One region of the Pseudomonas sp. Van50 genome, then DNA from elsewhere that is predicted to be linked to it. Evidence: riboswitches for the same ligand, from Rfam matches in the RefSeq annotation. Region 1 holds a riboswitch; each other region holds the start of a gene.
What was found. A riboswitch is a leader RNA that binds a small molecule or an ion and turns the genes downstream of it on or off. The one in region 1 is predicted to bind cobalamin.
Positions count from the first base shown of each region.

Region 2: linked by a shared signal. The riboswitch ahead of ACZ5M5_RS25730 (ABC transporter substrate-binding protein) and the one ahead of cobO (cob(I)yrinic acid a,c-diamide adenosyltransferase) in region 1 are both predicted to bind cobalamin.
Region 3: linked by a shared signal. The riboswitch ahead of ACZ5M5_RS11505 (CbtB domain-containing protein) and the one ahead of cobO (cob(I)yrinic acid a,c-diamide adenosyltransferase) in region 1 are both predicted to bind cobalamin.

Region 1 covers NZ_AP024343.1:5,376,405-5,386,473, reverse strand. Annotated here, with positions in the region: gene ACZ5M5_RS23020 (DUF2066 domain-containing protein) at 1-313, shown strand, start outside; gene ACZ5M5_RS23015 (AI-2E family transporter) at 346-1,419, shown strand; gene hda (DnaA regulatory inactivator Hda) at 1,589-2,293, shown strand; gene ACZ5M5_RS23005 (C40 family peptidase) at 2,506-3,132, shown strand; gene ACZ5M5_RS23000 (C40 family peptidase) at 3,298-3,834, shown strand; gene ACZ5M5_RS22995 (PQQ-dependent sugar dehydrogenase) at 3,966-5,276, opposite strand; gene ACZ5M5_RS22990 (hypothetical protein) at 5,454-6,038, opposite strand; cobalamin riboswitch at 6,192-6,401, shown strand; gene cobO (cob(I)yrinic acid a,c-diamide adenosyltransferase) at 6,483-7,094, shown strand; gene ACZ5M5_RS22980 (cobyrinate a,c-diamide synthase) at 7,091-8,485, shown strand; gene bluB (5,6-dimethylbenzimidazole synthase) at 8,482-9,132, shown strand; gene cbiB (adenosylcobinamide-phosphate synthase CbiB) at 9,129-10,037, shown strand; gene cobD (threonine-phosphate decarboxylase CobD) at 10,030-10,069, shown strand, end outside.
Region 2 covers NZ_AP024343.1:5,955,494-5,965,562, forward strand. Annotated here, with positions in the region: gene ACZ5M5_RS25695 (ribose-phosphate pyrophosphokinase) at 1-384, shown strand, start outside; gene ACZ5M5_RS25700 (50S ribosomal protein L25/general stress protein Ctc) at 527-1,129, shown strand; gene pth (aminoacyl-tRNA hydrolase) at 1,296-1,880, shown strand; gene ychF (redox-regulated ATPase YchF) at 1,903-3,003, shown strand; gene ACZ5M5_RS25715 (MFS transporter) at 3,285-4,493, shown strand; gene ACZ5M5_RS25720 (hypothetical protein) at 5,280-5,867, opposite strand; gene ACZ5M5_RS25725 (DUF3592 domain-containing protein) at 5,871-6,314, opposite strand; cobalamin riboswitch at 6,460-6,654, shown strand; gene ACZ5M5_RS25730 (ABC transporter substrate-binding protein) at 6,796-7,809, shown strand; gene ACZ5M5_RS25735 (FecCD family ABC transporter permease) at 7,806-8,822, shown strand; gene ACZ5M5_RS25740 (ABC transporter ATP-binding protein) at 8,819-9,610, shown strand; gene ACZ5M5_RS25745 (OsmC domain/YcaO domain-containing protein) at 9,659-10,069, opposite strand, start outside.
Region 3 covers NZ_AP024343.1:2,587,360-2,597,428, forward strand. Annotated here, with positions in the region: partial or broken gene nfuA (Fe-S biogenesis protein NfuA) at 50-633, shown strand; gene cobM (precorrin-4 C(11)-methyltransferase) at 825-1,571, opposite strand; gene ACZ5M5_RS11495 (cobalamin biosynthesis protein) at 1,649-2,053, opposite strand; gene ACZ5M5_RS11500 (CbtA family protein) at 2,050-2,745, opposite strand; gene ACZ5M5_RS11505 (CbtB domain-containing protein) at 2,757-2,948, opposite strand; cobalamin riboswitch at 3,049-3,283, opposite strand; cobalamin riboswitch at 3,461-3,675, shown strand; gene cobW (cobalamin biosynthesis protein CobW) at 3,774-4,838, shown strand; partial or broken gene cobN (cobaltochelatase subunit CobN) at 4,842-8,614, shown strand; gene ACZ5M5_RS11520 (ATP-binding protein) at 8,789-9,787, shown strand; gene ACZ5M5_RS11525 (vWA domain-containing protein) at 9,841-10,069, shown strand, end outside.

The DNA of each region.
Region 1 (10,069 bases):
CGCCAAGCCGGGGGTGGCCACGGAGCAATTGCTGGAAGTGCAGGGCATGAACCTGGAGCGCTACGCGGCGCTGGGGCGTTTGCTCGAACCGTTCGCTGGGCAGTTGCAGCGGGTCGAAGGGGACCGGATCGTCTATCGGGTCAACGGCAGTGCCGAACAATTGAAGGCGCAACTGGCCCTGGCAAGACTGCAGGAGGTTCCAGCCGGTGAGGCCGTCGCGCCGGTGCCGGTCGCGCCACCCGCCGCCGATGGCTCGGCCCCGGTTGCAGCACCTGCGCCAGCACCGGCCGCCAATTTGCGGTTCCGCTGGTAGGTTGTCTTTCTTTATATAGCTAGGAGTGGTTCATGGGCGATACGCGGCGTTGGTTCTGGTTGGGTGGGGTTGCCCTGCTGTTCGCGCTTATCTATTTGCTGCATCCGATCCTCACACCGTTCCTGGTTGCGCTGCTGTTGGCCTATCTGTTCGATCCGGTGGTGGATCGCCTGGAAAAACTCGGCCTGTCGCGGACCTGGGGCGTGGTGGCGGTGTTTGCGCTGTTCACACTGATCGTGAGCGCCCTGTTACTGGTGCTGATACCGATGCTCGCCAAGCAACTGGTGCGCCTGTACGAGTTGGCGCCGCAGATGCTCGATTGGTTGCAGCACAGCGCGATGCCGTGGGTGCAGTCGAAATTGGGCTTGGCCGACGGTTTCTGGAAGTTCGACAAGGTCAAGGCCGCCATCAGCGAGCACATGGGCCAGACGACCGATATCGTTGGCGTGGTGTTGAGCCAGGCGACGGCCTCGGGCCTGGCGTTGATCGGCTGGCTGGCAAACCTGGTGCTGATCCCGGTGGTGGCTTTCTATCTGCTGCGGGACTGGGACCTGATGATGGCCAAGATCCGCAGCCTGCTGCCGCGTCAGCGCGAAGAACGCATCATGACCCTGACCGGCGAATGCCATGAGGTCTTGGGGGCGTTCGTGCGCGGGCAGTTGCTGGTAATGGTGGCCCTGGGTTTCATCTACGCGGCCGGCTTGATGCTGGTGGGGCTGGAGTTGGGGTTGTTGATCGGCTTGATCGCCGGGCTGGCGGCCATCGTGCCGTACATGGGCTTTGTGATTGGTATCGGTGCGGCGTTGATCGCCGGGTTGTTCCAGTTCGGCGGTGACTTGTACCCGATGGTCGGCATCGTGGCGGTGTTCATGGTCGGGCAAGCCCTGGAGGGCATGGTGCTGACGCCGCTGTTGGTGGGCGACCGCATTGGCCTGCATCCCGTGGCGGTGATCTTTGCGATCCTGGCCGGTGGCGAGTTGTTCGGTTTCACCGGGATCCTGCTGGCGCTGCCGGTGGCGGCGGTGATCATGGTGCTGGTGCGGCATATGCACGATCTGTACAAGGATTCGGACATTTATAGCGGCGCTGAAGACCCTGATCTGTAGGGCGAATGACCGGCGGGGTGTCAGGGAAACTGACGCTCCGCGCCCTTGCTGCTGCAAACCTTTGATTTTGCTCGTGGTCCGGCGCATTGTGCGGTCCGCGCCACGGGTATAAACTTTGCGCACTTTACACAGAGGCCACTAACGGTTCCTTGGGAACTGTTCAGTCAGCATGAAACCGATTCAGCTGCCCCTAGGTGTGCGTCTGCGTGATGACGCTACCTTTATCAACTACTACCCAGGCGCCAATGCCGCTGCACTCGGCTATGTCGAGCGGCTCTGCGAAGCCGACGCCGGCTGGACCGAAAGCCTGATCTATCTGTGGGGCAAGGACGGGGTAGGGCGCACGCACCTGTTGCAGGCGGCTTGCCTGCGGTTCGAGCAGTTGGGCGAGCCGGCCGTGTATCTGCCGCTGGCTGAATTGCTGGATCGCGGCGTTGAAATCCTCGACAACCTTGAACAGTACGAATTGGTCTGCCTGGACGATCTCCAGGCCGTGGCCGGCAAGGCTGACTGGGAAGAAGCGCTGTTTCACCTGTTCAATCGGTTGCGCGACAGCGGTCGGCGCTTGTTGATCGCCGCCTCGACGTCGCCTCGGGAGCTGCCGGTGAAACTGGCGGATCTCAAATCCCGTCTCACCCTGGCGCTGATTTTCCAGATGCGCCCGTTGTCCGACGAAGACAAACTCCGTGCCTTGCAGCTACGCGCTTCCCGACGTGGCCTGCACCTGACCGATGAAGTCGGGCATTTCATCCTCACCCGTGGCACCCGCAGCATGAGCGCATTGTTCGAGCTACTCGAGCGCCTCGACCAAGCCTCGCTCCAGGCCCAGCGCAAGCTGACTATTCCTTTTTTGAAAGAAACTTTGGGCTGGTAGAACCGTTGTGAGTAGTGGCTCATGGCCTGTTCTGGACGCGGCGAAACCCGCGGTCCTGCTGGGTTGCAGGCTGCGTGACGTTCAAAATGGGCTTAAGCGCTTAGATGTAAACGTAAAACCGAGAAGTCACATTTGCATCGATTGAATTTGCAAATGAGGTTGATAGAAGGCATAGTCTCGCCATCTTTACTACTTCAGCCACGGTCGTGCCCATGCTAAATCGCTTCGCACCCCTCGTGCCTCTCGCACTCGTTACCCTGTTGTTCGGTTGCGCTGCCCACTCTCCAGTGTCCCAGCAAGCGCCACAACCACAGGTCCGGAATTCCGTTACCGCCCAGTCTTCCTCCGTTGCGTTCCAGGAAGAAATGGCCTCCGACAAAGAACTCGCAGCCTTCGCCGGCAGCAAGCCTTACCAGCTTCCAGTACTGGCTGACAGCATCCTGGAACGTGGCATGTCGCTGATCGGTACCCGCTACCGTTTTGGCGGTACTTCTGAAGCCGGCTTCGATTGCAGCGGTTTCATCGGTTATCTGTTCCGCGAAGAGGCTGGCATGAACCTGCCGCGTTCCACTCGCGAAATGATCAACGTGAACGCCCCACTCGTAGCGCGCAATCAGCTGGAGCCCGGTGACCTGCTGTTCTTCAGCACCAACGGTCGTCGCGGTCGCGTCAGCCATGCCGGTATCTACCTGGGCGACAACCAGTTCATCCATTCCAGCAGCCGCCGCAGCGGTGGCGTGCGGATCGACAGCCTGGGCGACAGCTACTGGAGCAAGACCTTCATCGAAGCCAAGCGCGCCCTCGCCATGGCACCGACTGTGGTCACTGCTCGCAAGTAAGCACACAGTTTGTAAGGCAAACTTAAAGTCTTACTTGAAGTTTGCCACATAGTCGCTAGAATCCTTGATCATTGATTGATGGCAATCCGCCTGCGTACTACGCAGGCGGATTTGTTTTCATGCCCACGGCAGAAAAGCCGCATCCAGATCAGGATTGTTCTGCATATGTCGACGTCGGCCCGCCTCGCGCTCATCTTCCTCGCCGCACTGCTCAGTGCGTGCGCCAGCCGAACCCCGCCGCCAGCACCTGTGGTACGGGCCCCGGTGGTCTTTGCCCCCTCGCAATCCTTTTCCCCTGCCGCCGAAGACGTCCTGTTCCGGGCCCTGGGCCTGGTAGGGACGCCGTACCGCTGGGGCGGCAACACGCCGGATTCGGGATTCGATTGCAGTGGCTTGATCGGTTATGTGTACCGCGACGCCGCCGGTATTTCCCTGCCGCGCTCCACGCGCGAGATGATCGGCATGCGCGCGCCGGATGTCGGCAAGAACGCCTTGCAGACCGGCGATTTGATTTTCTTCGCTACCAACGGCGGCTCTCAGGTCAGCCATGCCGGGATCTATGTCGGCGAGGGGCGCTTCGTCCACGCACCGGCCACGGGCGGCACGGTCAAGCTCGACAGCTTGTCCAAGGCCTATTGGCAAAAGGCTTACCTGGGCGCCAAGCGTGTGTTGCAGCCGGAGCACCTGGCGCGTAATCCCTGAGGACGCTCTTGTGGCGAGGGAGCTTGCTCCCGCTCGGTTGCGCAGCAACCGTCAGAGCCCAAAGGCTGCTTCGCAGCCCAGCGGGAGCAAGCTCCCTCGCCACAGGGGGCCTTCACAAGTCTTGAGTGGTGTTACTGACCCGAGACCCGCCAGATCTTGTTCCCCACATCATCAGCCACCAACAAACCACCCTGCTTGTCGATTACCACGCCCACCGGCCGGCCTTGGGCTTTTTCGTCGGCGTTCAGGAAGCCGGTCAGCACATCCACCGGTTGCCCCACGGGTTTGCCGCCGTTGAACGGTACGAAAATCACTTTATAGCCACTGTGGGGTTTACGGTTCCAGGAACCGTGCTGACCAACGAAAGCCCCTTCGGTAAACGGTGCAGGCAGGGTGCTGCCTTCAGCGAAGGTCAGGCCCAGTGAGGCGGTATGGGGGCCGACAGCGTAGTCCGGGGCGATGGCCTTGGCCACCAGGGCCGGGTTCTGTGGTTCGACCCGGACATCGACGTGTTGCCCGTAGTAGCTGTAGGGCCAGCCATAGAACGCGCCGTCCTTGACCGAGGTGATGTAGTCCGGCACCAGGTCGCTACCGATCTCATCCCGTTCGTTCACGGCCGTCCACAGGGCTCCGCTGCGGGGTTCCCAGGCCAGGCCGTTGGGGTTGCGCAGGCCTGAGGCGAAGATTCGGTGATTGCCGCTGGCCCGGTCCACTTCCCAGATGGCGGCGCGACCTTCTTCGGCCTCCATGCCATTTTCCGCGACGTTGCTGTTCGAACCGGTGGTGACGTACAGCTTGCTGCCGTCGCGGCTGGCGATCACGTTCTTGGTCCAGTGATGGTTGAGGGTGCCGCCCGGCAGGTCGACGACCTTGGTCGGCTGCGCCTTGATCTGCGTGTCACCGTCCTTGTACGGGAAGCGGATCAGTCGGTCGGTGTCGGCCACGTACAGGTCATTGCCCACCAGGGTCATGCCGAACGGCGAATTGAGGTTTTCCAGGAATACCGTACGGGTTTCGGCGATGCCATCGTGATTGGCGTCGCGTAATAGCGTGATGCGGTTGGGGCTGGGCACCCCGGCACCGGCGCGGCCCATGACCTTTTTCATCACCCAGCCACGGATGCCCTTGCTGTCGTCTGGCTTGGGCGGGGCGTTGGTTTCGGCCACCAGCACATCGCCATTGGGCAGCACGTAAAGCCAGCGCGGATGGTCCAGTCCTTCGGCGAACGCGCCCACTTGCAGGCCCTGGGCCGGGGTCGGCTTGGTGCCTTGCGGCCAGCCGATGGCTTCGGCGATGTTGACGGTGGGGACCAGGGTCTTGTTCGGTTCCGGCAGCTTCGGCGCAGGACCGGTGCCATCGGACACTTGCAGTGTGGAAGACTCGCCACAAGCGACAAGCCCGGCGGCAAGGGCGACGATCAGAAGATGGGGTGGCTTGAGCATGCTGGCTTCCCTATGAATGCATGTGGTTATTCATAGAGAAGCGTAGACGCACGGATGGTTCAAACTGCGCGCAAAACCTTGTGGGAGCGAGCTTGCTCGCGATGGCGGCAGGACAATCAAGATTGATGTTGCCAGGTGCGTCGCTATCGCGAGCAAGCTCGCTCCCACAGTAATGAGTCAGCCATGGGCCTGCTTGAACAGCACGGCAATGCCTGGATGGTATTGGCCGGCCTCGTTGCGCAACTTGCGATAGGCGTATGGGAAGTACCAGGCCACCGCGCAAGTGTTTTCCTTTTGCAGGTCGTCGATCATGTCCTGCAGTTCTTCGGGCGTGGCGCTTTGCTGGGCTTTTTGCGGCGAGACGAACAGGCAGCCCAGCTTCAGGTCGCTGGCGTAGCTGATGCGCTTGGCATCGCTGGTGGCTTCCGACAGCGGTTGAGTCAGGTTCAGGTTGTTGACCTTGGGCCAGCGTTGGGTGGCCTGGATGAAGGCCCGCTCATCGGTGCTGGCGATGAACAGGTCGGCGCTGACGTTGCGTTCGCCTTCTTCGTTCTGCTTGCGGGTCGGCGCGTTCTGCAGCGTGACCATCTCGGCCATCCAGGCAGCGGCCGACAGCAAGCTGAGATTGGCTCGTTCATCGAACCAGTAGGGGGTGTCGTTATCGCCGCGCACCGCGTTGTAGCGGTCGATACAATCAAACCAGCGTTCCAGCACCGGGCGCAGGAATTCCAGTTTCGGATTGCTGATGAGCATGCCTTGCATGTTTTGCCCTCTTGTTCTTGTGATATCGGGTCGTAATGTCGCTTTGATATCACTTGCCGCAGGATCACACAAGATTGGCGTCATTTTATTGATCGGCGCCAATGAGTGCCCCGACAGGCGGCTTTAATTGACGCTCCACCCCCAACCCTCTAACCTTCGCCGCTTGTTTCAGGTGCTCTGTGACTGTGTTCGACAGAGTGAAACAGGGAAGCCGGTGAGTGCATACGAACCCGGCGCTGCCCCCGCAACGGTAAATGAGTCAACGCTGTGCCTAAGCCACTGTGTCGCATGACATGGGAAGGCGCGCAGCCCGGCGCCACGCCGCTCATGAGCCCGGAGACCGGCCTGATTCATCCAACGGCATCACGGTGGGCGATGCCAGGCTTGCTGCCGTCTTTTTTTGTGCCCCGCCCGCCGTTATCCAATCCCAACGGAGAGCTCCCCATGACCGACACCCCTGATCGCGATGAACGCCACCTGGCGCGCATGCAGCGCAAGAAAGCCGTGATCGACGAGCGCATCGCCAACTCGCCGAACGAATGCGGCTTGCTGCTGGTGCTGACCGGCAACGGCAAGGGCAAGAGCAGCTCGGCGTTCGGCATGCTGGCACGGTCCATGGGCCATGGCATGCAATGCGGTGTGGTGCAGTTCATCAAGGGACGCAATAGCACCGGTGAAGAGCTGTTTTTTCGCCGCTTCCCGGAGCAGGTGCGTTTTCATGTCATGGGTGAAGGTTTCACCTGGGAAACCCAGGACCGCCAGCGCGACATCGCCGCCGCCGAAGCCGCCTGGGCCGTATCCCGTCAGTTGCTCAGCGATCCGTCCATCGGCCTGGTGGTGCTCGACGAATTGAATATCGCCCTCAAGCACGGCTACCTCGACCTCGATCAGGTGCTCAGCGATCTGCAGGCGCGTCCGCCGATGCAGCATGTGGTGGTGACCGGTCGCGGCGCCAAGCCGGAGATGATCGAGCTGGCCGACACCGTGACTGAAATGGGCATGATCAAGCACGCGTTCCAGGCGGGTATCAAGGCGCAGAAAGGCGTCGAACTGTGAGTGACCCTTGCCTGACAAGCCGCCACTGTCCGGCGGTGTTGATCGCAGCGCCGGCCTCGGGACAAGGCAAGACCACCGTCACTGCGGCGCTGGCCCGGTTGCATCGCAACCAGGGACGCAAGGTGCGCGTCTTCAAGTGTGGCCCGGACTTCCTCGATCCGATGATCCTGGAGCGGGCCAGCGGCGCGCCGGTCTATCAATTGGACATGTGGATGGTCGGCGAGCAGGAAAGTCGCCGGCTGTTGTGGGAAGCCGCCGCCGAAGCGGACCTGATCCTGATCGAAGGGGTGATGGGGCTGTTCGACGGCACCCCGTCCAGCGCCGATCTGGCGCGGCATTTTGGCGTACCGGTGCTGGCGGTGATCGACGGTACGGCCATGGCCCAGACCTTCGGTGCCTTGGCCCTGGGCCTGGCCCGTTATCAACCGGACCTGCCATTCGCCGGGGTCTTGGCCAACCGGGTCGGCACCTTGCGTCACGCGCAGTTGCTCGAAGGCAGCCTGACCGAAGGCCTGCGCTGGTACGGCGCGCTGTCCCGGGAAACCGGCATCGAATTGCCCAGCCGTCATCTCGGGTTGGTCCAGGCCAGTGAATTGAACGATCTCGACCTGCGCCTCGACGCGGCGGCCGATGCCTTGGCCAGTAGTTGCGAAGTGGCGCTGCCGCCGGCGGTGGAGTTCGCCGCGCCGCAGGTGATCGCCGTTGAGCCGTGGCTCGCCGGGGTGCGCATCGCCGTGGCCCGTGACGAAGCGTTCGCCTTCACCTATGGCGCAAGCCTTGATCTGCTACGGGCCATGGGTGCGCAGTTGAGCTTTTTTTCACCGATCCATGACACCGAACTGCCTGAGGCGGACAGTCTTTATCTGCCTGGCGGTTATCCGGAGCTGCACCACCTTGCGCTGGCTCGAAATAAGCCGATGCTGGCCGCGATCCGTGCCCACCACGCCGCCGATAAACCGTTACTCGCCGAATGCGGCGGCATGTTGTATCTGCTCGATTCATTGACCGATGTCGACGGCGTGCGCGCCGAACTGCTGGGTTTGCTGGCCGGTGATGCGCAGATGCAAAAGCGCCTGGCGGCCTTGGCATTGCAGTCGGTGGATTTGCCGGAAGGCAACCTGCGTGGGCACACCTATCATCATTCCCTGACCAGTACCGAGGTTGAACCGATTGCCCGTGGCCATAGCCCCAATGGCGGGCGAGGGGCGGAGGCGGTTTTCCGGCAGGGGCGGATGACGGCTTCCTATGTGCACTTTTATTTTCCGTCCAATCCCAGGGCGATTGCCGGGCTGTTTGCGCCAGATCTTGAGGCCGCCTTCGCGAGCAAGCCCGCTCCCACATTTGATCACCTGAACCCTGTGGGAGCGAGCTTGCTCGCGAAGCGGCCATGACCGACAACGCTTTCTCCCAGGCCGAACGCGATGCGGTCTACCGCGCCATCGCCGAGCGCCGCGACATGCGCCATTTCAGCGGCGGCACGGTAGAGCCGGCCCTGTTGCGCCGTCTGCTGGAAGCCGCGCACCAGGCCCCCAGCGTCGGCCTGATGCAACCGTGGCGATTCATCCGCATCAGCGACCGCGCCTTGCGTGGGCAGATCCGCCAACTGGTGGAACAAGAACGCATTCGCACCGCCGAAGCCCTGGGCGAGCGCAGCGATGAATTCATGAAGCTCAAGGTCGAAGGCATCGATGATTGCGCCGAAGTGCTGGTGGCGGCGTTGATGGAGGATCGCGAGCGGCACATCTTCGGTCGTCGGACCTTGCCGGAAATGGACCTGGCCTCGCTGTCCTGCGCCATCCAGAACCTGTGGCTGGCCTCCCGCGCCGAAGGGCTGGGGATGGGCTGGGTGTCATTGTTCGAACCTCAGGCCCTGGCCGACCTGCTGGGCCTGCCCGCCGGGGCCAAGCCGCTGGCGATCCTTTGCCTGGGCCCGGTCGAAGGGTTTTACCCAGCGCCGATGCTCGCCCTGGAAGGTTGGGCGCAACCGCGTCCGCTCAATGAACTGCTGTATGAAAACCGTTGGGGAGTGAGCCCATGAGCGTGGCGTTGCTCAGTGCCGCTGCGGTGGCGCTGGATGCGCTGTTGGGCGAGCCTCGGCGCTGGCATCCGTTGGTGGCGTTCGGCGGCTTTGCCGATCGCATCGAACAGCGTTTCAACTCAGGCGGACGTGGCTGGCGCAGCCACGGGGTGACGGCTTGGGTGATGGCCGTGGTGCCGTTGACCTTGCTCGCCACGGCCCTGTCCTGGGCGCCGATGGTGGGCTGGTTGGTGGATATCCTGGCGTTGTATTGTGCCCTCGGCCTGCGCAGCCTCGGCGAGCATGTCGAACCGGTGGCGCGGGCACTGCGCAGCGGTGATCTGGAGCAGGCACGCCAGCGCGTCGGCTATCTGGTCAGTCGCGAGACGGCTGAACTGGACGAAACCGCCGTGGCCCGCGCCGCCACCGAGTCGGTGCTGGAAAACGGCAGCGACGCGGTGTTCGCCGCGTTGTTCTGGTTCGCCGTGGCCGGCGCGCCCGGGGTGGTGCTGTACCGCCTGAGCAATACCCTCGACGCCATGTGGGGCTATCGCAACGAACGCTTCGAGCGCTTCGGCTGGGCAGCGGCCAAGATCGACGATGTGCTCAACTACATTCCGGCGCGCCTGGTGGCGTTGACCTACGCGCTGCTCGGCCAGACCCGCCTGGCGTTCAAGTGCTGGCGCAGCCAGGGCCCGACCTGGGACAGCCCCAACGCCGGGCCGGTGATGGCCGCCGGGGCCGGAGCGCTCGGTGTCGAGTTGGGCGGGGCGGCGGTTTACCACGGCGAACTGCACCAACGTCCGCCCTTGGGCGAAGGCGTACCGGCGAGTGCCGATTCCATTGATCGCGGCTGGCAATTGGTCCAGCGCGGGGTATGGTTGTGGTTGCTGATTCTCTGCCTGGGAGCTGAGTTCTATGCTTGAGCACGGCGGACGCTTGCGCAACGCGGCCCGGC
Region 2 (10,069 bases), 580 kb from region 1:
GATCTGGGTATCATCGACAAACGCCGTGAGAAAGCCAATCACTCCGAAGTGATGCATATCATCGGCGACGTCGAAGGGCGCACCTGTATCCTGGTCGATGACATGGTCGATACCGCCGGCACCCTGTGCCACGCGGCCAAGGCCCTGAAAGAGCATGGCGCTGCCAAGGTCTTTGCCTACTGCACACACCCTGTGCTGTCCGGTCGGGCAATCGAGAACATTGAAAATTCCGTGCTGGACGAGCTGGTGGTGACCAATACCATTCCGCTGTCCGCTGCAGCACAAGCCTGTGCGCGTATCCGTCAACTGGATATCGCACCGGTGGTTGCCGAAGCGGTTCGCCGCATCAGCAATGAAGAATCGATCAGCGCGATGTTCCGCTAAGGGCCCTGCCCTTCCCAGGACATCTCGTTGACGAAAAGCGCCCCGCCCCGACATCACCTGTCGGGGCGGGGCTTTTTTGCCCATACCGTGCCTGACGCTGGTCGCAAACGTCACTCGGTCATGGCTATTTTGGAGATACAACATGAACGATTTTACTCTGAATGCTGAAGTGCGTTCCGACCTGGGGAAAGGTGCGAGCCGCCGCCTGCGTCGTCTCGCAAGCCTGGTTCCAGCTGTAGTCTACGGTGGCGACAAAGCCCCTGAGTCCATCAGCATGCTGGCCAAAGAAGTTGCCAAACTGCTCGAAAACGAAGCGGCCTACAGCCACATCATCGAGCTGAACGTTGGCGGCACCAAGCAAAACGTCGTGATCAAAGCCCTGCAGCGTCACCCGGCCAAAGGCCACGTGATGCACGCTGACTTCGTCCGCGTTGTTGCCGGTCAGAAGCTGACTGCTGTTGTTCCAGTGCACTTCATCAACGAAGCTGCTCCGGTCAAGAAAGGCGGCGAGATCTCGCACGTGACTTCCGAGCTGGAAGTTTCCTGCCTGCCGAAAGACCTGCCTGAATTCATCGAAGTCGACCTGGCTGACGCCGAAGTTGGCACGATCATTCACCTGTCCGACCTCAAGGCTCCTAAAGGCGTTGAGTTTGTTGCTCTGGCACACGGCGATGACAAGGCTGTTGCCAACGTCCACGCTCCACGTGTTGCTCCAGAAGCCACTGAAGAAGGCGCTGCAGAGTAATTTCACTCTGTCGCCGGAGTGACCGGAAACATCGCGGACTGGAACGTAGCGAGACAGCGGGCGAGAACGCGAAGTTTACTTAACGGTAAATCCGCCATTTTCGTCCACTGTCGCAACACCGCCTGATTGCGACATCGTTATCCACACTCCAGGAAGGGCCCCTATCGTGACTGCCATTAAACTGATCGTTGGCCTGGGAAATCCAGGCGCTGAATACGAACAGACCCGGCATAACGCAGGGGCCCTTTTTGTTGAGCGCATCGCGCACGCACAAGGCGTCAGCCTCACGGCCGATCGCAAGTATTTCGGCCTGACCGGGCGCTTCTCGCACCAGGGTCAGGATGTTCGCCTGTTGATCCCCACCACCTACATGAACCGCAGCGGCCAGGCCGTGGCGGCATTGGCCGGTTTCTTTCGCATCAAGCCTGAAGAAATCCTGGTGGCCCACGACGAACTCGACCTGCCTCCGGGCGTTGCCAAGCTCAAGCAAGGCGGCGGCCATGGCGGTCACAACGGGTTGCGCGACATCATCGCGCAACTGGGTAATCAGAATACCTTTCACCGCCTGCGGCTTGGCATCGGCCACCCAGGCGTTGCCAGTATGGTTTCTAACTTTGTCCTGGGTCGTGCGCCTCGCGCCGAACAGGAAAAACTCGATGCCAGCATCGACTTTGCCCTCGGCGTGCTGCCGGATATCCTCGCCGGTGAATGGAACCGCGCGATGAAAAACCTGCACAGCCAGAAGGCCTGACACTTATCCGAGGGGAAACACCATGGGATTCAATTGCGGCATCGTCGGCCTGCCTAACGTCGGCAAGTCCACCCTGTTCAACGCCCTGACCAAATCCGGTATCGCGGCCGAGAACTTCCCCTTCTGCACCATCGAGCCGAACAGCGGCATCGTGCCGATGCCCGATCCGCGCCTGGAAGCCTTGGCGGCTATCGTCAACCCCAAGCGCATCCTGCCGACCACCATGGAATTCGTCGACATCGCAGGCCTGGTGGCTGGCGCGTCGAAAGGCGAAGGCCTGGGCAACAAGTTCCTGGCCAACATCCGTGAAACCGATGCCATCGCCCACGTGGTGCGCTGCTTCGAAGACGAGAACGTGATTCACGTCTCCAACAGCGTCGACCCGAAGCGCGACATCGAAATCATCGACCTGGAACTGATTTTCGCCGACCTCGACAGCTGCGAAAAACAACTGCAGAAAGTTGCCCGCAACGCCAAGGGCGGCGACAAGGACGCGGTCGTCCAGAAAGGCCTGCTGGAACAATTGATCGCCCACTTCACCGAAGGCAAGCCTGCACGCAGCCTGATGAAGAACATGAGCACCGACGAGAAGCTGGTGATCAAGGGCTTCCACCTGTTGACCACCAAACCGGTCATGTACATCGCCAACGTCGCTGAAGACGGTTTCGAGAACAACCCGCACCTGGATGTGGTCAAGGCCATTGCCGAGGAAGAAGGCGCCATGGTCGTTCCGGTCTGCAACAAGATCGAAGCGGAAATCGCCGAGCTGGACGACGGTGAAGAGAAAGACATGTTCCTCGAGGCCCTGGGCCTGGAAGAGCCTGGCCTGAACCGCGTGATCCGCGCCGGCTACGAGATGCTCCACCTGCAGACCTACTTCACCGCCGGTGTCGAAGAAGTGCGCGCCTGGACCGTCCGCGTGGGTGCCACCGCACCGCAAGCCGCCGGTGTGATCCACACTGACTTCGAAAAAGGCTTCATCCGCGCCGAAGTCATCGCCTACTCGGATTTCATCCAGTACAAGGGCGAAGCGGGCGCCAAGGAAGCGGGTAAATGGCGTCTGGAAGGCAAGGAATACATCGTCAAGGATGGCGACGTGATGCACTTCCGTTTTAACGTCTAACCCGCCACGCCGCTCCACGCAGTATCCAAAAAGCCCCGTTATCGCCCCGCGATGCGGGGCTTTTGCGTTGGAGCATCTCGTTGCAATTCAGAACCGTCCGATATCAATCCGTCGCCCGCCTCCGCCTGGGCTTCGTTTGCTTGAATAACTGGCCTGCCCAAATAACGTGTAACGGCCCATTCGCAGGCGTGCTCAAATGACCAGCCGCCGGTTTGCCGTCCCATCAGTTTGTGTCACAGGCAGCGGGTTATTCATCAGTGTCACATGATAAAGGAAGCATCATGGCAAACCCCTACCGCGAACTTTTCTCCGCCCCGGGCGCCATCGGGCTAGTGATTACGAGCGCCATTGCCCGTCTGCCACAGGCAATGATCGGCATTGGCATCATCACCATGCTGGTGCAGCAGACAGGACTTTATTGGCTGGCAGGCGCGGTCGCCGGCACTTACACCCTGGCGACTGCGCTTATCGGTCCGCAAGTATCGAAACTCGTCGACCGGCGGGGGCAACGCCGGGTTCTACCCCCTTTGGCGGCCTTCAGCACCAGTATGCTGCTCGCGCTGATCATTGCCGTGTATATGAGCGCTCCGGTCACATTACTGTTCATTCTCGCGGCATTGGCGGGCACGATGCCAAGCATGCCCGCCATGATAAGGGCACGCTGGATACAACTTTTCCGTGGCAAGCCACAGCTACACACAGCCTTTTCCCTGGATACCGTTATAACTGAACTGGCCTTTGTCATCGGCCCACCACTTGCCATTGGTTTGAGCATCAGTTTTTTCGCCCAAGCCGGGCCCCTTGCTGCGGTCTTGTTGTTGATAGTCGGCGTGACGGCGTTTCTCATGCAGCGGCAGACGGAACCGAAGGTGGTCGTGGGCACGGCGAGGAGTACAGGGTCGGCCTTGCTTATCCCCGGCGTTCCTACCATCGTGCTGGCACTGTTGGCGATGGGCGTCATTGGAGGATCCGTTGACGTGGCGGTTGTCGCCTTCGCCAACGCACAGGGCTGGCCGGCGTCTGCCAGCTTCATCCTGGCAACCTATGCCCTCGGCTCACTGATCGCTGGCCTGACGTTCGGCGCCTTAAGGGCTTCCATGCCGATTGATCAGCAGTTTTTTATCGGCTCGCTGGTAACGGCGGTCACTGCTGTGTTGCCCATTCTTTCACCGAACGTCTATGTCCTTTCCGGAATGCTATTTTTGGCAGGCATGTCGTTTGCGCCAACGATGGTCATCATCATGAATCTCGGTACGATGATTGTTCCGCCTTCCAGGATCACCGAAGGGTTTACGTGGATGTCGACCGGCGTCAGCATCGGCGTAGCGCTCGGCGGCGTATTGGCGGGCTTGGTCATCGACGCCTGTGGCGCCCAGACAGGGTTCGGCGTCGCGATTGTCGCGGGCCTGGCCATGGTGCTGATAGTGTTTGCAGGGCTGCGTACACTGCGCGCTTCGTCTGCAACTGGTCACGAAATCACCTTCCAGTGAGGTGCATGACTGGACTTGATGCATGCCTCGATTTCCAGAATCCATTCAGTGTGGCCGCCACTCGGTGCCTCGCTAGGGCTCGGCATGCCCTCACTCCGGCATTTATGTAACTGAACCACCGTCATCGCGAGCAAGCTCGCTCCCACACTGGATCGGGAACGATCTACAGATTTGCGGCCACTGCAAATCCCTGTGGGAGCAAAGCTTGCTCGCGATAGCAGTGGATCAGCTTGCATCTGCGTTGAATGTACCCTCGCCTTCGCGAGCAAGCTCGCACGCATTGGGTCGCTGACGATCTACAGATTTTCGGCCACTGCAAATCCCTGTGGGAGCAAAGCTTGCTCGCGATAGCAGTGGATCAGCTTGCATCTGCGTTGAATGTGCCCTCGCCTTCGAGAGCAAGCTCGCACACATTGGGTCGGTGACGATCTACAGATTTTCGGCCACTGCAAATCCCTGTGGGAGCAAAGCTTGCTCGCGATAGCGGTGGATCAGCTTGCATCAGCGTTGGATGTACCGCCGTCTTCGCGAGCAAGCTCGCTCCCACAATGGGATCGCACTAGGACCGGAAGAGCCAGGTCGGCTATAAGGCCGCCTCGCGAGCAAGCTTTGCTCCCACAGATCTGACAGGTGTACGAGCGGGAGAGCCAGGCCGGCTGTCAGGCCGCCTCGCTTTTGATCTTGATCTGGGGCGCCCCGTTAACCACGCTGGCCGAACGCAGGCATTGTGGAGTGGGCATCCCGGCATGCATGCCGGGATAGCCGTGGCATTACTCCACAATCCGACTAGAACAGATAGCCTATGTAAATCGCAGCGCCGCCACCGGCCTGCAGGCCAGCGTTTATACCGGCCATGACCACCGCCCCCTTGGCCGACTTCGCCAGCCGCTGGTTGACCAGGGTGGAAGCGATGAGCGAGGTCGCCGGGTTGGAATTCAGTGCCATCGACAACGCCAGCAACTTGGGATCAAGCCCGAACAACAGCGCCGTGGCCGAGCCGCCGATTCCCAGGCCCACCCCTACTTCGGTGTACATGCAAGGTCCGGTGATATCGTCACTGGTCAGGTCACGAGCGACCAAGGCATCGCTGACAAACACCTTGCCGGTGCTGGGAAACGCCTCCGCCGCGCCGGCCGCAGCCACACCCTTGCCCTTGATCTGGATATTGATCTTGCCGAAACGCGGCAGCCGCGCGCCGAATCCGGCACCGACTCCGACGCCGCCGTAGCGGTAGCTGATGTCCTCGCCCTCGGGCGAACGCAGGATGATCGAACCGCCGCTGCCCGCCACCATGACCACGGTCAGGCCGCCGCCGCTGGCGGTCTGATACTGCCAGCGACTTTCATTGACCGGGATCGGGATGTTGTAGCTCATACGTTAAAGTCCTTTATGTGAATGAACCGCACCGCGACCGCGCTGACGGATAGCTTTTGCCAGACCGACCAGCGTGAACACCAGACCGATAAGACCCAGGACCCCGGAAGTGCCCCACAGCGCGGCCAAGTCATCGACGATGGCGCTGTTGGCAGGCTGCTCGGGCAGGTAATGCACCCGCACCGGCTGACCCTGCTGATAGCCGAAAATGAAGCCGCCCTGGGGGTAGGAGATTTTTTCACCACTGCTCGTGGTGAAGGCGATCTCAGGATGCGAACCACCGGCATTCAAGTGGCTGACGATGCCATCGGCGGTCTGTGCGCGGTCGAGAAACTCGCGTCGCTCAAGCGTGAGATTGATGGCAATGCTCAACAAACCGATACCAATCAGGGCAAACAGCAGGCCCAGCAATATCTTCCCGATGTGTGACGGGGTGTAGTTAGCCATGGTTTGTCTCAGTGTTCGTCCATGAAGAGGGCGACCAGAATAGCAAGAAGCGGCGCTATGCCGCACCTCCGGAAAATCATTCCCGCAACCGTACGACGCCAGGAGAAGACCTCTCAGTGGCGAGTGGTGATAAACACCCTGATCGACTACCATGCCCAGCGCCGGTTCCCCCACGGGACTAATAGGGAATCCGAGATGCCACGCACGGCATCAAACGGAACTGCCCCCGCAACTGTAGGTGCTGAGCCTGCTCCTCAATGGCCACTGGGATCGCCCCGGGAAGGCTGGAGCCAGGCGATGACGCATCAGTCAGGAGACCTGCCGGCCAAGTCAATCACTAACCGGCGGGGTGTCCGGGAAGGGCATCCTTGCGTTGCGCGTCACTGGGCCGATCGGCACTTCAGTGCTTCAGCGGCAGCGTTCGATGATGTGTTTTCCAGTCCGTCCCCTGCTCCGTGTACGGTCAACTGGAGTTTGCGTCATGCTGCTGCCCCGCCTTGCCCCCCTTGTCATCGCCCTGGGTCTGCCGAGCCTCGCCCACGCGGCTCCAACTCACTATCCCCTGACCCTCGAGAACTGCGGCAGCACGCTGACTTTCGAGCAATCGCCCAGTCGCGCCGTGACCATCGGCCAGGCCGGCACTGAAATGCTCTATGCCATGGGGTTGAGCGACAAGGTGGTCGGCACTTCGCTCTGGTTCAACGATGTGCAGATGAAATACAAGGCGCAGAACGACAAGATCGAACGCCTGGCTGATAACGAGCCGAGCTTCGAGGCGGTGATCGGCAAACGCCCGCAACTGGTGGCGGTGGAACTGGAATGGATGGTCGGGCCGCAAGGGGTGGTCGGTACCCGCCAGCAGTTTCACGAACTGAAGATCCCGACCTACCTGATGCCCTCCGATTGCGAAGCCAAGGATAATCTGGTCGGTGCGGACGGCACGCGGCTGGAGGCGTTTCGCATCGACAGCATCTACAAGAGCATCAGCCAGTTGGCTGAAATCTTCGACGTACAGGAGCGTGGCCAGCAGTTGAATGCCCAACTCAAGGCGAGCCTGGCGAAGTCTATCGCCACGGTGCAGGCCAAGGACCTCAAGCAGACGAGCGCGCTGTTCTGGTTCTCCAGCGCCAGTCTGGATATCGACCCCTATGTGGCCGGGCACAAGGGCATTCCTGACTTCATGCTCAGTACCCTGGGCGTGCGCAACGTGGTCGAATCCGATGAGGAATGGCCGACCGTCGGCTGGGAAACCATCGCCAAGGCCAACCCGACCTTCCTGGTCATTGCCCGCATGGATCGCCGACGCTTTCCGGCTGATGACCATGAAAAGAAGCTGCAATTCCTGCGCAGTGACCCGGTGACCCGCAATATGGACGCGGTGAAAAACAACCGCATCATCATTCTCGATGCGATGGCCATGCAAGCGAGCATCAGAATGTTCGACGGCCTGGAAACCCTGGCGACGGCCATCAGCGGCTACGACCTGCCGAAATGATTCCGACGCTGATTCGAACGTTGCTGGCGTTGGCGGCGCTGCTCCTGGCAGTGATTGCCGGCGTGGCCATCGGTGAGACGAGTATCGAGCCGAGTGTGGTGTTCCAGGTGCTGGCCAACAAACTGTGGGCCGCAGGTTATGCCCTCGACCCGATAGACGAAGGCATCGTCTGGAACTACCGGCTGACCCGTGCGCTGGTGGCGGCGGCCTGCGGTGCGGGCCTGGCGACCTGCGGGGTGATCTTGCAATCGCTGTTGCGTAACCCGTTGGCCGATCCTTACCTGCTCGGCATCTCCGCCGGCGCCTCGACAGGCGCGGTACTGGTGGCGCTGCTGGGCATTGGGGCGGGGCTGATTTCGTTGTCGGTCGGGGCCTTCGCCGGGGCCGTTGCCGCGTTCGCCGTGGTCGTTTTGCTGGCCCGTGCCAGCCGCTCACCCGCTGGCACCGGGCAGATCATCCTGGCCGGGATTGCCGGTTCGCAGTTGTTCAATGCGCTCACCGCGTTTCTGATTACCAAGTCCGCCAGCTCCGAACAAGCTCGCGGCATCATGTTCTGGTTGCTGGGAAATCTCAGTGGGGTCCGTTGGCCGTCGGTGTGGCTGTCGGTGCCCGTGGCATTGATCGGTCTTGCGGTGTGCCTGTGGCACCGGCGGGCGCTGGACGCCTTTACCTTTGGCGCCGACTCGGCCGCCTCCCTTGGCATTCCGGTACGCCGGGTGCAATTTCTGCTGATCAGCTGCGCGGCACTGGTGACAGCGGTGATGGTGTCGATTGTGGGCTCCATCGGTTTCGTCGGGTTGGTCATTCCCCATGCCGTGCGTTTGTTGCTGGGGACCCGGCATGCGCGCCTGTTGCCAGCGAGTGCGTTGGGTGGCGCGGTGTTCCTGATCGCCGCCGATGTCTTCTCGCGAACGCTGATCAAAGGCCAAGTCATCCCGGTCGGCGTCATCACTGCACTGGTGGGTGCTCCGGTGTTCGCGTTGATCCTGATCGGTCGGAGAAATGCCCGATGAATGCCGTCACCTCTGTCATCGGCGAATCCGTGCTGAGTTGTTCCGCCCTAGGGTTCCATGTGCGGGACGCCGAGTTGTTGCACGATATCCACTTGGACATCCGTCGGGGCGAAACCCTGGGCCTCGTCGGGCCCAACGGTTCGGGAAAATCCACACTGCTCAAACTGCTGGCGGGCGTGCGCGCCCCCAGCCGGGGCGACATTCGCCTCAACAACCAGCCCCTCAAGACGCTGGCACGGCGAACCGTCGCGCAGACCCTGGCTGTGGTTGAGCAACAAGCCGACACACTGGATGCGATCAGCGTGTTCGATGCCGTTGCCTTGGGCCGAACGCCGTGGTTGTCAGCCTTGAGTCCGTGGTCAAACGAAGACGCGGCCATCGTCCAGCAGGCGCTGTGGGACGTCGATGCGGCGCACTTGAAAAACCGCACCTGGCACAGTCTGTCCGGCGGTGAACGTCAACGCGTTCACATCGCTCGGGCCCTGGCCCAACGCCCGCAGATTCTCTTGCTGGACGAACCCACCAATCACCTGGATATCCAGCATCAGCTCGCCATCCTGAAAGTCGTGCAAGCGCTACCCGTCACGACGGTCATCGCCCTGCACGACCTGAACCAGGCGTTAACCTGTGATCGCCTGGCGGTACTGGAACGGGGCCGGCTGGTGGCCCTCGGCAAACCTCTTGAGGTGCTGACCCCGCAACGCTTGCAGGATACGTTCGGCGTGCACGCCCATTACCTGATCGACCCTTTCGACGGCGCGCAGATCCTGCGCTTTCGTTCCGTTTGACTGAATCTCGGGGTTCGGAAAAAACCGAACCCTATGCAAGCGCTGAGTTTAGCCAAGCGACGGGGCGAGCCCCGAAGATAAAGCCGACACATTGGCCCGCGCCGCGTGCAGTTTTTTGTAGCTGTCGATCAGGCGCAGGTGTCTATCGAGCCCCTCCAGCTTCATGCTGGTCGGCGTCAAGCCATGGAAGCGCACGCTGCCGTCCACCGAGCCGATCGCCGCATCCATCCGCTCGTTGCCGAACATCCGGCGGAAATTGGCCTCGTAGTCTTCCAGCTCCAGGTCTTCGTCCAGCTTCATCTCCAGCACCACATTCACGGCCTGGTAAAACAACCCGCGCTCAACCGTGTTGTCGTTGTACTGCAAGAAGGTTTCCACCGCTTCCTTCGCCTCTTCGTACTGCTGCAAGGCCAGATAGATCAGCAGCTTCAACTCCAGGATCGTCAACTGGCCCCAAGC
Region 3 (10,069 bases), 2.8 Mb from region 1:
CCGGCGCGATGATTGGCGTAAACTGCCGTCAAGCCTGCGAGGAGTTTCCATGACCGCCATTACCATTACCGATGCCGCCCACGATTACCTGGCCGACCTGCTGTCCAAGCAGAACACCCCGGGGATCGGGATCCGCATCTTTATCACCCAGCCCGGCACCCAGTACGCAGAGACGTGCATTGCCTACTGCAAGCCGGGAGAAGAAAAACCCGAAGACACCGCGTTGGGGCTCAAGAGCTTCACCGCGTACATCGACTCGTTCAGCGAAGCCTTCCTGGACGATGCGGTCGTCGACTACGCCACCGACCGCATGGGCGGCCAGCTGACCATCAAGGCACCGAACGCCAAGGTGCCAATGGTCAACGCCGACAGCCCGGTCAACGAGCGCATCAATTACTACCTGCAAACCGAGATCAACCCGGGCTGGCCAGCCACGGCGGCCAGGTTTCGCTGATCGATGTGGTGGAAGACGGCATCGCCGTGCTCCAGTTCGGCGGCGGCTGCCAGGGCTGCGGCCAGGCTGACGTGACCTTGAAGGAAGGCATCGAGCGCACCTTGCTCGAGCGCATTCCAGAGCTCAAGGGCGTGCGCGACGTGACCGACCATACGCAGAAAGAAAACGCCTACTACTGATAGGTGTTCGCTGCGGAGAGTGTGTGGCGAGGGAGCTTGCTCTCTCGCCACCATCGTTTCAGTCGTCAGCCTGTATCCACCACCCCTGTGGGAGCGAGCTTGCTCGCGATAGCGGTGGGGCAGCCTGCGATGATGTTGAATGTGCCGTTGTTATCGCGAGCAAGCTCGCTCCCACAGGGATCGGGGCTGTGTCAGGGCCGGTAGAGATGCGCATGTCCGGCGCGGTACAGCGACGACTCGCTGAACACGTCATTGCCCAGCACACGCCCCACCAGGATCAGCGCCGTTCGGCGGAAACCCTTGGCCTGCACCTTCTCGGCAATATCTGCCAGCGTCCCCAGCACCCAATCCTGATCCGGCCATGTCGCCCGGTGGATCACCGCAATCGGGCAATCCGCGCCGTAGTGGGGCCGCAGTTCGTCGACGATCTTTTCCAGGTGATTGACCCCCAGGTGAATCGCCATGGTCGCCCCGTGCTGTGCCAGGTTGCCCAGTTCTTCCCCAGCGGGCATCGGGGATTTATCGGCGTAACGGGTGAGGATCAGGCTCTGGGAGATGTCCGGCAAGGTCAGTTCGGCACCCAGCAGGGCGGCGCAGGCTGAGGTCGCGGTCACGCCCGGGATGATTTCGAAAGGGATGTCCAGTTCCCGCAGGCAACGAATCTGTTCGCCGATGGCGCCGTACAGGCTCGGGTCGCCGGAGTGCACCCGGGCCACGTCCTGGCCCTTGAGATGGGCGCTGCTGATCAATTCGATGATCTGTTCCAGATGCAGCTCGGCGCTGTTGATCACCTGTTCGGCACAATGGCCTTCGAGGACGGCGGTTGGCACCAGCGAGCCGGCGTAGATGATCACCGCGCACTGGCGGATCAGTCGCTGGCCTTTGACCGTGATGAGGTCCGGGTCGCCGGGGCCGGCGCCGATGAAGTACACGGTCATGACCGGCTCCTGTGAAAGGTGGGTGAGCGTCGCCCAGATGAAGATCGCTCATGATCCTGGGCGGCGATTATCGGGATTTACGCCACGACCGCCAATGCCAACGTGCTCATGGGGCCTGTTTGACGGGGAATCAGCAGGGTTGCGGGCGTCGTGCCCAATTGATCGGCCAAGGCCAGGGCGGCGCTTTCGGCGATGCCGTAGCAACCGGTTTGCGCGAAGGCGATCTCGGAACGATGGCTGAGCCGCCGCTCGTAACCGGCCAACTGTTCGGCACTGAAGCAGGTCAGCGGCAAGGCCAGTTGCCCGGCCAGCTCCAGCAGCCCGGGCTCGTCACGCTTGAGGTCGATACTGGCCAGGGCCCGTACCTGTTGAAGTTCGATGCCGTGGGCCAGCAACGTCTGTTCGAGCAAGGCCCGCAGCGTGCTGGCGGGGCATCCGCGCTGGCAGCCCAAGCCGATCACCAGGATCGACCCGGTGCTCATGCGTCGTGGTGGGCTTGGCCGTCACGGCGAAACAGCCAGGCGCTGATCAGGCCCAGGGCCAGCCAGAAGGCGACGTTGGTCACCTGCGAGGCGATCTTGAACTGGCTTTCCAGCGCTTCGGGCGCCAGCATCGAGTGGACTTCGGGCTGCGGCGCACCGATAACGTGGGGCACCAGCAACGTCGCCACGCCCAGCAGCTTGAGCAGCCAATGCCGGCCGAAGGCAATCAGGGCAATGCCCACCGCCGTCGAGGCCGCGGTGCCGATCCACCACATCTGCCGCTGGGCCAGGTCGGCCGCTGCGGTGCCGGGCAATTCCGGGGGCAGGCCGAGGGTGGGTGCCAGGACGAAAGTGGCATAACCGGCCAGGCCCCAGAGCAGACCCTGGGAGGTGCGAGTCGGTGTGCGCAAGGTGTACAGGCCCGCGAGCATCAGGGCAAAACCCACGGCGACCACCAGGTTGCCGCCGGTGGTGGACAGCACGCGCTGCCAGCCATCTTCCGGCTCCCAGGCCTCGGCATCATGGGTGTGGGCCACACCGTCGGTGTGCTCATGGACCTCGGTCGCCGGGGCCTTCTCGAAGGTTTCCGCCTGGAGAATCAGCGGCGATACCCAGAAACTCTGCAACAGGGTCAGCAGCAGGGCGGCCAGCAAGCCGCTGAAACCGGCGGTCTGCGCGATACGCTTGATCATGTCGTCAGTTCTCAATGGCAGGGGAAGGCGGCGCTGTGGCGGGTATCGTGGGCGGCGTTGTGCACCGCTTCGATGTGGGAGAAACCGGCGAAATAGACCAGCCCCGCGCCCAGGATCGAAGCCAGGATCGCGGCGCTCAGGCGTTGGCTCAGGGTGGTGGTGCTGCTGGCGGTGCGGGCGGTGCTGCTGCTGATGGTCGACATGGCGCTTCCCTCTGTTTTTGTTCCGTGGGGATGCGAGCGCAATGAGACCCCGGGCGAAAGATCGCCAAGGTTCGAACAGCGCCCGCCCACCGCGGGTTTGTTGATGCTTGAGTCATGGGCCGGTCTCCGGGCTCGCGAGGGGCAGGGGCTGGGCCTTGCCTGCAAGCATCACCTTCCCATGCGCCCTTGTAGCAGGGCAGACACAGTGGTTCAGACGCTTCGCTCGCTTACCGTTGCGGGGGCAGCACCGGACTGACGTGGCTTTGGAGTAAAGCACACGATTCACCGGTTTCCCGTTTCACCCTGTGAAGGGCACCCGTAACTAGGCGCACAGGAGAGCATGGGTGGGGCGGGGCCGTCAATGCACAGGGGGCCGCTGCGCAGCCCATCGCGAGCAAGCTCGCTCCCACAGGGGGCTGCGGGATCCAATGTGGGAGCGAGCTTGCTCGCGATGGCGGCGGCAAAGACACCGCAGAACTCACTTGCGGAGATTGACCCGCCCCACACCCTGCGTAGCCTTGCGCCTTCGAGGTTCTTCGGCCTGTGCCGAAGCTAAGAAGGGAACGCGGTCCAAGCCGCGGCTGCCCCCGCAACTGTGAACGGTGAGGTTTCTGCAAGGCCACTGTGCATGCCCTTTTACCAAAGGCGCACGGGAAGGCGCAGCCATTGCCAGTCGAAAGACTGGCCCGCCGTCAGCCAGGAGACCTGCCTCGAGACAGATTCTCACTACAACCGGGCGGGGTGATCCGGTGGCGAAATCTTCCGTGCACACCTGTGCCCGCGGTTGTCGTCCCGTTTGCCCGCCACCTTGCCAAAGGGCATCCGATGAAAACACTGGCCAAACTCCCCGTCACCATCGTCACCGGCTTTCTCGGCTCGGGTAAGACCACTTTGCTGCGGCACATGCTCGACAACGCCCAAGGCCGGCGCATCGCCGTGATCGTCAACGAGTTTGGCGAGCTGGGTATCGACGGCGAGATCCTCAAGCAGTGCGCCATCGGTTGCACCGAAGAAGAAGCCAACGGCCGCGTCTACGAACTGGCCAACGGCTGCCTGTGCTGCACGGTGCAGGAAGAATTCTTCCCGGTGATGCGCGAGCTGGTGGCCCGGCGCGGCGACCTCGACCATATCCTGATCGAAACCTCCGGCCTGGCCTTGCCCAAGCCGCTGGTCCAGGCCTTTCAATGGCCGGAAATCCGCAGCGCTTGCACGGTCGATGCGGTGATCACTGTGGTCGACAGCCCGGCCGTTGCCGCCGGCACCTTCGCCGCCTTCCCCGACCAGGTCGATGCCCAGCGCAAACTCGATCCGAACCTGGACCACGAATCGCCGCTGCACGAACTGTTCGCCGACCAACTGGCCAGCGCTGACCTGGTGATCCTCAACAAAGCCGACCTGATCAGCCCTGAAGACCTGGCCAAGGTTCGCCTGGAAGTCGCCGAAGAGCTGCCGCCGGCGGTCAAGGTCATCGAAGCCAGCAGCGGTCGCCTGCCGCTGGACGTGTTGATCGGCCTGGGCGCCGGTTCCGAAGAACACATCGACGGCCGCCACAGCCATCACGACCATCACCACGATGGCGACGATGACGACCACGATCACGACGCCTTCGATTCCATCTCCATCGAGCTGCCCCAGGCCGACGAAAGCCTGTTGCTGGACGCGCTGACGCAACTGGTGGTCCAGCACGGTGTGCTGCGGGTCAAGGGTTTCGCGGCGATCCCGAACAAGCCGATGCGCCTGCTGATCCAGGGCGTTGGCACGCGTTTCGACAAACATTTCGACCGCCAGTGGGGCGCCGAGGAAGCGCGGGTCACCCGTCTGGTGCTGATCGGCCAGGCACTCGATGCCGCACTGCTCGAAGCGCAGTTGCGCGCCGCCCTCAGCGCCTAAGCCATGCACCTGCTCAGGACCCAGCCCGGCGGTTTCGTGTCGGATGACAACATTGCCGACCTCGGGCAAACCCCCGCCGAACTGGTGATCCTGTGCAGCGGCGACTCCAGCCTGGCGCTGCTGGCCGAAGCGGCGAAGCAATTGCCGGGCGATTATCCGGAGTTTCGCCTCGCCAACCCGATGCAGGTGCAGAACCACGCCTCGGTGGATCTGTATTTCGAAGACGTGCTGCGCCACGCCAAGGTTATCCTGTTGTCGCTGCACGGCGGCATTGGCTATTGGCGCTACGGCATCGAGCGCCTGATGGACCTGGCCGGGCGCGGGGTGAAGCTGATCCTGGTGCCGGGGGATGATCGACCGGACCCGGAGCTCAGTGACCTGAGCAACGTGGCCGTCGAGGACCGCGACCGGCTCTGGCAGTTCTTGCGCCAGGGCGGCCTGGGCAATGCCCTGGACCTGTTTCACAACCTCGGCAGTCAGTGGTTCGGCCGCGATTATCCGTGGGCCGAGCCGCAGACCCTGCCGCGCACGGCGATCTATCACCCGAAGAAAACCAGCGCCAGCCTCGGCGATTGGCAAGCCGAGTGGAACGCCGGGCAACCGGTGGCGGCGGTGCTGTTTTATCGTTCCCACTTGCAAGCGGCGAACACCGCGTTCATCGACGTGTTTTGCCAGCGCCTGCAAGCGGCGGGGCTCAATCCGTTGCCGATTGCCGTGGCGAGCCTCAAGGAGCCCGGTTGCCTGGCGCGGGTGGAGGACTGGTTGGATGAAGTGGAAGCGGGGGTGATCCTCAATACCACCGGCTTCGCTCAATCCAGCCCCGAAGCCCCGCACTTGCGACCGTTTCGCCGCAATATCCCGGTGATTCAGGCCATTTGCGCCCAGGACAACGAACCGGGCTGGCGCGCCAGCGAGCAGGGCCTGGGGCCACGGGATCTGGCGATGCACATTGCCTTGCCGGAGCTGGACGGGCGGATCATCAGCCGCCCCATCAGTTTCAAGGACCTGGCCTGGCGCAGTGAGCGCAGCCAGAGCGACGTGGTCTGCTACCGCGCCGTACCCGAACGCATGGATTTTGTCGCCGAGCTGGCCCAACGTTGGACCACCCTGGCGCGCCTGCCCAATGGGCAGAAGCGTGTGGCGCTGATCCTCGCCAACTACCCGACCCGGGACGGACGCATCGGCAATGGCGTCGGCCTGGATACGCCAGCGGCGGCCTTGAATATCCTGCGGGCCATGCAGGCCGAGGGCTATCCACTGCCGGCCGAACTGCCGGCGAGCGGCACTGCGTTGATCCAGCAATTGCTCGGCGGGGTCAGTAACGACCTGGACAGCCTCGACCTGCGTCCGTGTCACCAGAGCCTGGCCCTGGATGCCTACCTGGCCATGTTCGACGCGCTGCCCGAGGCCAATCGCCAAGCGGTGCTGGCGCGCTGGGGCTCGCCCGAGCAGGATCCGATGTTCCGCGACGGCTGCCTGATGGTCGCCGGCCTGCGCCTGGGCCTGACCTTCGTCGGCATCCAGCCGGCGCGAGGTTATCAGGTCGATCCGAGTGCGGTGTACCACGACCCGGACCTGGTGCCGCCCCACGGTTACCTGGCGTTTTATTTCTGGTTGCGCCACACCTACGGCGTCCACGGGGTGATCCACGTCGGCAAGCACGGCAACCTCGAATGGCTGCCGGGCAAAGGTGTCGGGCTCTCGGAAAATTGCTGGCCGGACGTGCTGTTGGGGCCATTGCCGAACATCTACCCGTTCATCGTCAACGACCCGGGCGAGGGCGCCCAGGCCAAGCGTCGCACCCAGGCGGTGATCATCGACCACTTGATGCCGCCGCTGACCCGGGCCGAAACCTACGGACCGCTGCGTAACCTCGAGCTGCTGGCCGACGAATACTACGAGGCGCAATTGCTCGATCCGCGCCGCGCCCGGGAACTGCAACGGGACATCCTCAACCTGGTGCGCGAGACCCACATCGACCGCGAGCTGCAACTGGATGCCGGCCTCGACAGCGATGCTGACGCCGCGATCTGGCTGCCACGCCTGGACACGTACCTGTGCGACTTGAAGGAGTCGCAGATCCGCGACGGCCTGCACATTTTTGGCGAATCGCCCAGCGGACGACTGCGCATCGACACCCTGCTGGCGTTGCTGCGCATTCCCCGGGGCGACGGCAAGGGTGCGCAGTCGAGCCTGCTGCGGGCGCTGGCGAAGGCGTTCGGGCTGGGCTTCGATCCGCTGGATTGCGCCCTGGCCGAACCCTGGATGGGCGACTGTCCCGAGGCATTGCGCCGGATCAGCGCCGAGCCCTGGCGCAGCGCCGGCGATACCCGCGAGCGCCTGGAGCTGTTCGCCGCGCAGTTGATCGAGCAGGCGTTGGACGGCGCGGTTGAGCAGCTCGACGCGCCGGGTTGGGAGGTGGTGGGCGGCATCATTGAAAACCTGCGAGCCGTCGTGGCGCCACGCCTGGACGCCTGCGGTCCGGCGGAAATGCATGGCCTGCTCGATGCCTTGAGCGGGCGCTTCGTGCCGGCCGGCCCCAGCGGTGCGCCGAGTCGCGGGCGCCTGGATGTGTTGCCCACCGGGCGCAATTTCTTCTCGGTGGACGTGCGCAACCTGCCCACCACCACGGCGTGGCGCATCGGTTTCCAGTCGGCGAACCTGATCCTTGAACGGCACTTGCAGGACCACGGCGATCACCTGCGCCAGCTCGGCCTGTCGGTGTGGGGCACTGCCACCATGCGCACCGGCGGCGACGACATCGCCCAGGCCATGGCGTTGATGGGCGTGCGTCCGGTGTGGGCCACCGGCAGCCAGCGAGTCGATGACTTCGAGATCCTGCCGCTGAGCCTGCTGGACCGGCCGCGGGTCGATGTGACGCTGCGGGTGTCCGGGTTCTTCCGGGACGCCTTCGCCAACCTGATCCGCCTGTTCGATGCCGCCGTGCAGGCTGTCGCCGCCCTCGATGAGCCGGACGACCTGAACCCCTTGGCGGCCAAGGTGCGTGGTGAGCGCGAAGCGTTGCTGGCATCGGGCCTTGAGCCTCAAGACGCGGCGCGCCAGGCCGGCTGGCGGATTTTCGGTGCCAAGCCCGGTGCCTATGGCGCGGGTGTGCAGGGTGCGATCGACGGTCGCTTGTGGCAGAGCCGCGAAGACTTGGCCGAGGTGTACCTGAACTGGGGGGGTACGCTTATGGCGGCAGCGATGAAGGCACCGCGGCCCGGGAGCAGTTCTCCCGACGCCTGAGCCAGGTGCAAGCGGTGCTGCAGAACCAGGACAACCGCGAGCACGACCTGCTCGATTCCAATGATTACTACCAGTTCCAGGGCGGCATGCTGGCAGCGGTGGAGACCCTCAGCGGGGAAGCCGCGGCCAGCTATCACGGCGATCACAGTCAGCCGGACCTGCCCAGGATCCGTACCCTGAAAGAAGAACTCAACCGCGTCATCCGTTCCCGTGCGGCCAATCCGAAGTGGATCGACGGGGTCAAGCGCCACGGCTATAAAGGCGCGTTCGAACTGGCGGCGACGGTGGACAACCTGTTCGCCTTCGACGCCACCACGCAGCTGATCGACGATCACCAGTACGCTTTGCTGGCCGATGCCTACCTGCTCGATCCGGACACCCGGGATTTCGTCCGCCAGCACAACCCCGACGCCCTGCGGGACATGACCGAGCGCCTGCTCGAAGCGCAGCAGCGGGGGATGTGGCAGGAACCGGGCGAGTATCGCGAGGCGCTGGAGAATTTGTTGTTGGACATCGAGGAGGATGGCTGAAATGAGCACAACAGACGCGCACTTGTGGCGAGGGAGCTTGCTCCCGCTCGGCTGCGCAGCAGTCGTCGTTCTGGAAGGGCACTGGGACCTCAGGTTCTGGGGGCCGCTGCGCGCCCCAGCGGGAGCAAGCTCCCTCGCCACAGGGCAACCCCGCACATCCATGAGGCCTTCAGCATGACCCATACCCCCCATTTCCCACTCTCCGCCGTGGTCGGCGCCGATGACCTGAAACTGGCCCTGTGCCTGGCCGCGATCGACCCGAAAATCGGCGGTGTGCTGATCGAAGGCCCACGGGGCATGGCCAAGTCCACCTTGGCCCGGGGCCTGGCGGACCTGCTGGCCAGCGGTCAGTTCGTCACCTTGCCCCTCGGTGCCACCGAAGAGCGGCTGGTGGGCACCCTCGATCTGGATGTGGCCCTGGGAGAGGGGCGCGCGCAATTTTCTCCCGGCGTGCTGGCCAAGGCCGACGGTGGCGTGCTGTATGTCGATGAAGTGAACCTGCTGCCCGATCACCTGGTGGACCTGCTGCTCGATGTGGCTGCCAGTGGCACCAACCTGATCGAGCGCGACGGCATTTCCCATCGGCATCCGGCGCGCTTTGTGCTGATCGGCACCATGAACCCGGAAGAGGGCGAGCTGCGCCCGCAGTTGCTCGACCGTTTCGGCCTGAACGTCGCCCTCGACGGTCACACCGCACCGGCTGAACGCGGCCAGATCATCCGGCGGCGGTTGGATTTCGACAGTGATCCGGCGGTCTTCTGCGCGGAGTGGGAGACAGCCCAGCGGCAGTTGCGCGAACGTTGCCAGCGGGCGCGCGACCGTTTGGCTGGGATCGCCTTGGATGATGCGACGCTGGCGCAGATCACCGAGCGCTGTTTTGCCGCCGGGGTCGATGGCTTGCGCGCCGACCTGGTCTGGCTGCGGACGGCCCGGGCCCATGCCGCCTGGCGTGGGGCGGATGCCATTAGCGATGAAGACATCGATGCGGTCGCCGAGTTTGCCTTGCGTCATCGACGGCGCGGGCATTCGGCCCCGTCCCAGGCGCCGACCGGGACGGGGGCGGAAAAAACCACTGAACCCAATGAAGGCCAAGGCCAATGGGGCGACCTGCCTGCCCGGGCGTTGCCAACCGGGGCCCGGCGCGATGTGCCGAACTGGCCAAAAAAGCCCTAGGCATTCGCCCTCGTTCAACGGCGGGGGCGAATGCCAGACCCCGTGCAGGAACGTTGGCGCAGGGACGCCAGGGCCGCAGTAAAGCGGCGGCCAGCGGTGCGGTGAACTGGCCGGGAACGTTGCTCAATGGCCGGCCACAGCGGCATGCAGACTTGCGCTGGCACGCTCGGCATCGGGCGCCCCATGAGCTGTGGCTGGTCATCGTCGATGCGTCGGCCTCGACCCGTCGTCATCGCGCCTTGAGTGACGGCAAAGGCTTGTTGGCGCAACTGTTCGACGACG